4 regions of the Pararhizobium sp. A13 genome follow, and region 3 is predicted to be linked to each of the others. Evidence: riboswitches for the same ligand, from Rfam matches in the RefSeq annotation. Region 3 holds a riboswitch; each other region holds the start of a gene.
What was found. Region 3 has a riboswitch for cobalamin ahead of bluB (5,6-dimethylbenzimidazole synthase). Riboswitches for the same ligand answer to the same signal wherever they lie in the genome.
Positions count from the first base shown of each region.

Region 1: linked by a shared signal. The riboswitch ahead of WI754_RS10075 (aromatic ring-hydroxylating dioxygenase subunit alpha) and the one ahead of bluB (5,6-dimethylbenzimidazole synthase) in region 3 are both predicted to bind cobalamin.
Region 2: linked by a shared signal. The riboswitch ahead of cobU (bifunctional adenosylcobinamide kinase/adenosylcobinamide-phosphate guanylyltransferase) and the one ahead of bluB (5,6-dimethylbenzimidazole synthase) in region 3 are both predicted to bind cobalamin.
Region 4: linked by a shared signal. The riboswitch ahead of WI754_RS29495 (ABC transporter substrate-binding protein) and the one ahead of bluB (5,6-dimethylbenzimidazole synthase) in region 3 are both predicted to bind cobalamin.

Region 1 is NZ_CP149510.1:2,092,581-2,094,775, forward strand. It holds gene WI754_RS10070 (DUF6656 family protein) at 1-66, opposite strand, end outside; cobalamin riboswitch at 423-621, shown strand; gene WI754_RS10075 (aromatic ring-hydroxylating dioxygenase subunit alpha) at 738-1,982, shown strand; gene WI754_RS10080 (hybrid-cluster NAD(P)-dependent oxidoreductase) at 1,984-2,195, shown strand, end outside.
Region 2 is NZ_CP149510.1:3,532,228-3,534,422, forward strand. It holds gene cobW (cobalamin biosynthesis protein CobW) at 1-309, opposite strand, end outside; gene cobU (bifunctional adenosylcobinamide kinase/adenosylcobinamide-phosphate guanylyltransferase) at 313-837, opposite strand; cobalamin riboswitch at 979-1,351, opposite strand; gene WI754_RS17380 (cobyric acid synthase) at 1,400-2,195, opposite strand, start outside.
Region 3 is NZ_CP149510.1:3,378,564-3,380,758, reverse strand. It holds gene WI754_RS16690 (SDR family oxidoreductase) at 1-504, shown strand, start outside; cobalamin riboswitch at 545-758, shown strand; gene bluB (5,6-dimethylbenzimidazole synthase) at 802-1,494, shown strand; gene WI754_RS16680 (DUF2865 domain-containing protein) at 1,504-2,195, opposite strand, start outside.
Region 4 is NZ_CP149512.1:172,789-174,983, forward strand. It holds gene WI754_RS29485 (multidrug effflux MFS transporter) at 1-4, shown strand, start outside; gene WI754_RS29490 (SDR family oxidoreductase) at 162-956, shown strand; cobalamin riboswitch at 1,037-1,284, shown strand; gene WI754_RS29495 (ABC transporter substrate-binding protein) at 1,319-2,195, shown strand, end outside.

The sequences.
Region 1 (2,195 bases), 1.3 Mb from region 3:
AGCCGTTTTCGGCGATTGAACCGGTTTCTTGACGGCAGCAGCGTCGAAATATCTCAAGTTTGGCATCGGCCTGCACCAGGATTGCGTCGGAGTGCCGCGGACATGCCGCGGCGGAAACGTTTATGAGGAGAAGCTACATTGCGAGAGTTAACGCAGTCTTTCCAAGCATTAGCCGCCCCCGATGGTGCGAAGCTTGCGCTTTCACGAGGGTTGCCGCGCCGCAATATGTCGCAAAAAGACAGTCGCTGCACAGAATTTGGCAGTGTGTGGCGGAAAAGGCGCCATCTGCCGAAAAATCAGGAAAGATCGTTGTTTCTGCTTATAAAATAGCCATTCCGGCCACCTGGAAAACCAACTGTGCGTGTGTCGTCATTCTGGAACCGGATGTCGTTAATCGGCGGCTGTCCGGCCGCATCGGCAGATTAGATGAAAACACTCAAGGTGCCGCCTTTATAGGGAGGGCGGAGAATTGGGAAGCCGGTCGAAATCCGGCGCTGCCCCCGCAACGGTGGTGGAGCGAAACCTCGGCAAAAGGCCACTGGAGAGATCCGGGAAGGCGCCGCGATGGTCCGAAAGGACAGCTCCTGAGCCCGGAAACCAGCCTTGTGGCGAAATTGATGTCTGGGTTGCGGCGGGCAGCCGGAAGGCGAACCAGTATATCCACGCGCACTCCCGGCGCGGTGGTGGTTCCTTTCCTGTCCGCTCAACCGAAAAGTGGCGAGCACAAGGAAACGAACATGGATCTCCGCAGCGAAGTCCTCCGCAAACTCAAGACCCGCCGCGACGGGCACAGCCTGGAGCAGGCCTTCTACACCGATCCCGATCTCTACAAGCTCGACATGGAGCAGATCTGGTACAAGGACTGGCTGTTCATCGGTCATGACTGCGAAATCCCGAAGGCCGGCAACTATTTTACCGTTCAGGTCGGCGACTATCCGGTCGTCATCGTCCGCGATCGCCAGGGTGCCGTCCGGGCGCTTCACAATTCCTGCCGCCACCGCGGTTCGCGCGTCTGCGCCGGGCAGAAGGGCTCGTCGGCCAAGCTTGTCTGTCCCTATCACCAGTGGACCTACGAGCTCGACGGCAAGCTGCTCTTCGCCCGCCAGATGGGCGAGGATTTCGACAAGGCGCAGCACAGCCTGAAGCCGATCCATTGCGAAACCATCGGCGGCTATATCTTCATCTGCCTCGCCGACGAGCCGATGGATTTCCAGCCGATGCGCGACATGGTGTCGTCCTATGTCACGCCGCACAATCTGAAAGACACCAAGGTCGCCTTCGAGAGCACGATCATCGAGAAGGGCAACTGGAAACTCGTCTGGGAAAACAACCGCGAGTGCTACCACTGCGCCGCCAACCACCCGGAACTCTGCCGCACCTATCCCGAAGCGCCGACCGCGACCGGCGTGCAGGGCGCCAAGGACGACCCGATCATTGCCGAGCACTGGACGAAATCCGAAGCCGAAGGCTTGCCGAGCGAGTTCAGGATGTCGCCGACCGGCCAGTTCCGCGTTGCCCGCATGCCGCTGATCCAGGATGCCGAAAGCTACACCATGTCCGGCAAGCGCGCCGTCAAGCGCCAACTCTCCGACGATGTCAGCCAGAGCCATATCGGCACGCTCCTGCTCTTCCACTATCCGAGCACCTGGAACCATATCCTGGGCGACCACGCCATCACCTTCCGCGTGCTGCCGCTCGGGCCCGAACTGACCCAGGTCACCACCAAGTGGCTGGTGCACAAGGATGCCGTCGAAGGTGTCGATTACAACCTCGAAGAACTGACGCATGTCTGGACGGAAACCAACGATCAGGATCGCCAGATCGTCGAGGAAAATGCCTTCGGCATCCGCTCGCCTGCCTATCAGCCCGGCCCCTATTCACCCGAACATGAGGGCGGCGTGATGCAGTTCGTCGAATGGTACGTCAATTTCATGCAGGATCGCCTGCACGGAGCCTCCACCCCTCTGGTCCGGGTTGCCTGACATGACGATTGCTTCATCCTTCCGGCACTTCGACGAATTGCAGCCGTTCAACGACCGGCAGCATCTTCTGGAATGCATCTCCGTCACCGCCGAAGCCCCGGACGTGATGACCTTCGGCTTCAAGGCTGACAAGGACAGCTGGTTCCGCTACGTGCCGGGCCAGTTCGTCACGCTCGAACTGCCGGTGACGCCGGACGATCCGGTGATGCGCAC
Region 2 (2,195 bases), 150 kb from region 3:
GATGTGGTCCGGGCGGTTCTCGCGCTCGAGCAGCTTCGTCATCGTCGGAATGAAATCATCAGCGACGGTGCAGCAGATGCAGCCGTTGGTGAGTTCGATGATGTCGTCTTCGCTGCAGGCCTCGGCGCCGCAACCCTTTAGCACGTCGCCGTCAACGCCGAGATCGCCGAACTCGTTGATGATCAGCGCGATGCGCCGGCCGTCGGCATTCTCGAGGATGTTGCGGATCATCGTCGTCTTGCCGGCGCCGAGGAAGCCGGTGATGACGGTTGCCGGGATCTTGCCGTGGGCGGCTTTTGCGAGTGTCATGGATCAACCCTTCATTTTCAGCGGCAATCCGGCCGCGATAAAATAGACTTCCGCGGATTTCTCCGCAACGATCTGGTGCAGCCGGCCGGCATGATCGCGGAAATCGCGCGCCATGCGGTTTTCCGGCACGATGCCGAGCCCGACCTCGTTCGAAACGAACACCAGCCGTGCCTGCGCCTGCGGCAACCATGCGGCCAGGTTCTGAAATTCTGCCGCAACGTCGCGATTCTCCATCATCAGATTGGTGACCCAGAGGGTCAGGCAATCGATCAGCATGATACGGTCGGGCGCGTCGATCGCTTTCAGGCAGGCGGTAAGTTCAAGCGGTTCCTCATGCGTCTGCCAACTAGGTCCCCGCCGTTCGCGATGCTCGGCAATCCTTGCCTGCATCTCCCCGTCCCAGGCCCTTCCGGTCGCGACGTAGTGCATGCCGAGACCCGACGCGATGACGAGTTTTTCAGCGAACGTCGATTTGCCGGAACGAGCGCCGCCAAGAACCAACACGGGTCCCGTTTTCGTCGATGTCATGGAACGATCCCAGCCTTATTGTTCGCCGGGGAATACGCAGGCGCTGAGGCAAGAAACGCAAGAATGGCCGCTGCGAGAGCGGGATGAAAAAGCCATGACAACCTCCGTGCTGGCATCGGGAGTGTCTCTCCCTGGATCGGGCACGATGCCCTTGAGGATGGCAGGTCTCCTGGCTCACGGCGTCACGAACCTCGTCAAAGGCCCGAACGGGTCCGCCTCGCCTTCCCGGAGTTTTTCGACATCACGAAGAGGTGGACGATTCGTAGAAATAGAGGCGTCCCGCCCCGGCTGATCGTGATGCCACTCCAGTGGCTTTTCCGGTTGGACCGGCCATTCCGCGGCCGCACCACGCAGCCTGTCCGGAACACCGGTTTTCCCGGATGGCGAACCCTGACCGTTCTACAGTCGCGGGGTCGGCTGCGATAAGAATGCCCGGCTTGGGTCCATCCCTTCACATTCCCATTTACTCCTGAACCGAAACGCCGGTCCGGGAACCATCCAATGGCTGATGATTAGGCGCTCGGTTGAACCCTGTCAATTGAAAGACCGGCTGTGCGAGGCTTCACGGCATCAATGTATCGAGCCACCGCGCGTCGAGGACCGTTTCGAGTTCTGCCGCGATATCATCAAGCGCCCGATCGACGGATTGACGGTAGTTTTCGCCGCCACCTTCGATGCCGAAACTGTTGAGAAGCGCGGCCCGATAGGCGTCGCTGGCAAACAGGCCATGCAGGTAGGTACCGCTAACCCTGCCATCGGTCGAGACGGCACCATCGGCGCGGTGGTCGATGATCACCGCAGGACGAGCACAGTCCGATCCGGTCGTCCGACCCAAGTGGATTTCGTAACCGTCCAGCGCCACATCATAGACGGCCGAACGGGCCATGCTGTTGCGCACCGTCTTTTCCGGCGCCATTTCGGTTTCGACGGACAGTAGGCCCAGCCCCTCGATCTCGCGCACATTTCCCTCAATGCCGTGCGGGTCGGTAACGCGGCTTCCGAGCATCTGGTAGCCGCCGCAGATGCCGATGACGTGACCGCCGCGCCGCACATGCGCCTGAAGATCGCGGTCCCATCCTTGAGCGCGAAAATCGGCGAGATCGGCGATTGTCGCCTTCGAGCCCGGAATGACCACCAGGCCGGCGTCGACCGGGATCGGTTCTCCGGCGCGGACGAAGACGAGATCGATCTCCGGTTCGGCGGCCAGCGGGTCAAGATCGTCAAAATTGGCGATACGCGACAGGACGGGAACAGCGACCTTCAATGCCTTGCCGCCGCCCCGCGCCAGTTTTTCCAAGACGACCGAGTCCTCGGCCGGCAGGCGCCCGGCGCTTTTCAACCAGGGCACGACACCGAAA
Region 3 (2,195 bases):
GATACAACCCCGGAATTGTTCGACCGCATGTTCGCCGTCAACGTGCGCGCGCCGTTCTTCCTGATGCAGGAGGCGATCAAGGTGATGCGCCGGGAAAAGACAGAGGGGACGATCGTCAATATCGGCTCGATGTCGGCCAAGGCCGGGCAGCCGTTCATCTCCGCCTATTGCGCCTCCAAGGGCGCGCTGGAAACACTGACCAAGAACACCGCTTATGCGGTGTTGCGCAACCGCATCCGCGTCAACGGGCTCAACATCGGGTGGATGGCGTCGGAAGGTGAGGATCGCATCCAGCGCGAGTTTCATGGCGCTGCCAACGACTGGCTGGAGAAGGCGGCTGCAAGCCAGCCTTTCGGTCGTCTTGTCGATCCGGCCGAGGTGGCGCGGGCCTGTGCCTATCTGTCGTCGGCCGAATCCGGCCTGATAACCGGCTCGGTGATCTGCTTCGATCAGTCGATCTGGGGCGCTTATGACGGTTCACCACATCCGGTTGCCGCCCTGTGAGGAGAACGTTGGGCCGCTTGCATTCGGCGGCCCGCTGTGCCTTTATCGGTTTGGTTCAGGTGCCCGCGAAAGCGGGAGAATCGGGAATCCGGTGAAAATCCGGGACGTGCCCAACGCTGTGACGGGGACGGCCTTGCTAGAATGAATTTCTGAATATTTTCAGAATTCTGCCACTGAATCCTCATGTGATTTGGGAAGGCGGCAAGGCGGGTTGATCCGCAGTCAGAAGACCGGCCTGACGAGATAGACCAGCCCCGCGCGGACGGCGGGAGGTTTCGCATTGTTGGGGATCAAACGATGCAAACGGAACCGCAAGACCGCCTTGTCAGGGCGGAGGCATTTTCACCGGACGAGCGCGCCGCCGTCTACCGCGCCATCGAGACACGCCGTGACGTGCGCGATCAGTTCCTTCCGACACCACTGCCGGACGATGTGATCGCACGGCTGCTTGCCGCCGCCCACAGCGCACCCTCCGTCGGTTTCATGCAGCCGTGGAATTTCATTGTCGTGCGGGACGAAGACAGACGCCAAAAGGTGTTCGAAGCCTTCCAGCGTGCCAATGAGGAGGCGGCGCTGATGTTCGATGGCGCCGCGCGCGACACGTATCGCTCGCTTAAGCTGGAAGGCATCCGCAAGGCGCCGGTGAGCCTCTGTATCACCTGCGACCCGACCCGTGCCGGCAAGGTCGTTCTCGGCCGGACGCACAATCCGCGCATGGACGCGTTTTCGACGGTCTGCGCCGTGCAGAACCTGTGGCTTGCCGCGCGGGCGGAAGGCGTCGGCGTCGGCTGGGTGAGCATTTTCCACGAGCGCGACGTCAAGGCCGTTCTTGGCATACCCGATCACATCGAGATCATCGCCTGGCTCTGCCTGGGCTATGTCGATCAGCTCTATGCGGAACCTGAACTGGCCGTCAAAGGCTGGCGGCAGCGACTGGCGCTCGACGAGCTGGTCTTCGCCAACGCCTGGGGTGTCAAGCCGGCCAGGTAGAGGCTCTAATCAGTTGGTCTGCTGCGGCTGGTATCCGGGGCCGGTCGGGTGTTTCAGGTCGATCGACGATTTGTGGGAGGGCAGGAAGCTCGGCCCGACAACGCGCACTTTGCTGTTCTGCGGATCGTAGGGACGGTCTGCGATGGCAGCCTTTGCTGCCGTCTTGTCAGCCTTGCGCGGCCTGATCTCAAGAATGCCGCTGCCGTCGTCCGGCACACTCTGGTTCGTGGCGGTCTGCCGGGCAGGCGCACAACCGCATTGGCCGGGCTGGCTGCGGTCACGGGTCTTGTAGGCGAAGGCCGTGGGCAGTTCGAGATAGGGCTCGCCTGTGGAGGCCGAGATCATCTGATCGGTCTCTTCGGTCGCAAGCGCATGGTAATAGAGTGCCGTTTCCGCACCCGGGCATCGGCGTTGGCAAGTCTCTGCATCGCGCTGGAAATCGGCGGGGGTGGCGCCGGACGAGATCGGGAAGAAGGCGCCGTCGCAGGTGCGAACGCACAACGTGCGCAGGCCGCCGTCGTCAGCGCCCGGCCGGGTGAAATCCGATACGTCGGCACCGCCGCGCAAGGCCGGGTCACCTTCGCTGATCGGCGGCAGATCCCTCAGGATGTTGCGGTGCGTTTCCGGCTCTTCGGCTTCGGCCAGCGTTTCATCCTGTTCTTCGAAGCACCGATTGACATAGAGCGCGGTAAGGATCCGCC
Region 4 (2,195 bases), on a different replicon from region 3:
ATAACCGCGGATCATCGATCGCGAGGAATGCCAGAGGCCCGGGCGATGTTCCGGGCCTTTTTGCGGGTGGGTCGTAGGCGGTTGTCCAGCTGGACAATTCTGGTCCGAGCGTTATCTCGCTTGCGGAATGAATGACGTGGGCCGGAAACCGAGGGCGACGCATGGCTGGCGAGCTGAACAAATGGCAGGGGATCCGGATCCCCGATCTCGACGGAAAAGCAGTTCTGATCACCGGTGCATCGACCGGCATCGGCGCGGCGCTGGTGCGCGCGTTTTCTGCCCAGGGCGCAAGCGTCGCGATCCACTACAATGAGAGCCGCCAGGCGGCAACCGAACTGCTGGCGAACGTCGAGGCCGCGGGCGGCAAGGCGCTGCTTGTCCAGGGCGACTTATCTGCGGATGGGGTGACTGAACGGGTGGTCGAGGAGGCAGCGGGTCATTTTGGCCGGCTTGACGGGCTGATCAACAATGCCGGTGGCATGCTCGGTCGCGTCGCGACTGCCGAAATGAGCGATGCGCACTACCAACGTGTGATGGATCTGAACGCCCGTTCGGTGCTCGCCGCGACACGGGCCGCACATGTGTGGCTGCGCAAACAGGGCGGTTTCATCATCAACACGACGTCGATCGCCGCCCGCAATGGCGGCGGCAATGGGGCCATTCTCTACGCGGCCGCCAAAGGCTTCGTATCGACCATCACCCGCGGCCACGCCAAGGAATTCGTCGGCGACGGCATCCGCGTCAACGCCGTGGCACCTGGCATCATCTCGACGCCGTTCCACGAACGCTACACCAGCCCTGAAATGCTTGATGCGCAACGACGTACCGTACCGATGGGCCGGGTCGGTTCGCCGGAGGACTGCGTCGGCGCCTATCTCTTCCTGGCATCGCCCATTTTGTCCGGCTACATTACCGGCCAGATCATCGAGGTCAACGGCGGCCAGTTGATGCCTTAGGGTGCGCCGATGCTTCAAGACTGGTCAAAATCGCGCGGTTGACAGCGGTGTCGTTCGCCTTGACGCCGCCGCCGCGCTCGGACTACATCATTGCCGACGGTTCCCCGATGGATGACTTCGAGGGGATTAATAGGGAACACGGTGCGGAAGACCCAACAGGGACCAAGACCGTGGCTGCCCCCGCAACTGTAAGCGGATTGCCGATCGTCCTTGTGGCGCCTTTTTGAGGCGCCATGCCACTGCGAGAACCCCTTCAGGTTTCGCGGGAAGGCAGACGCAAAGCACATATCCGCAAGCCAGGAGACCTGCCGTCGAAAGCAAGATCCACCATCCCGGGCGGGGTTGCCCGGAAAGGAGCCATGATGATTGATTTCGACCGCCTTGCCGGGCGCTTTGTCGCCTTTTCCCGTATCCTCGCGCCGATTTCCGCAGTAGTCGTTGCGTTGGGGAGCCTTTGCACACAAGCCGCGGCTGCGCCGACGCGCTATCCTCTGGAAATTGCCAATTGCGGCCAGACCGTCCGCTTCGAGAAGCCGCCGCAGAAGATCGTCTCGATCGGTCAGGGCATGACCGAAATCCTGTTCTCGCTCGGCTTGGCCGACAAGATTGCCGGGACCGCCGTCTGGGTCGGTCCAGTGCTGAAAGAATATGAGGCCGAAAACCGGACGATCAAGCGTCTTGCCGACAACGATCCGAGCTTCGAATCCGTCGTCGGCGAGCAACCTGACCTTGTCGCGGCCGAGTTCGAATGGCATGTCGGAGCGCAAGGGTCGGTCGGCAAGCGCGAGCAGTTTTCAGGCCTCGGCATCAACACCTATGTCTCGCCGGCCGATTGCGTCGCCAAGGTCAACACGGATGGCGGCGATGGCGTGCGCAGGCAACTCTTCACGATGGACCTGATCTACCAGGAAATCCGTGAGCTCTCGGAAATCTTCAACATACAGGAGCGCGGCGATGCGCTGATCGTCGACCTGAAAAAGCGGGAATCCGACGCCGTCGCGTCGATCGGTGGCAAGCTCGGCGAGATTCCTGTCGTCTTCTGGTTCTCGAGCAAAGAAGTCGCAGGCGACGCCTTCATCGCGGGCAAGAACAGCGCCCCGGCCTATATCCTGAAGACGCTGGGCGCCAGGAACGTCGTGACGACCGAGGAGGAATGGCCGCTGGTCGGCTGGGAAACGATCGCGGAGGCCAATCCCTCCGTCATCGTCATCGCCACCATGGACCGCCGGCGCTATGTGG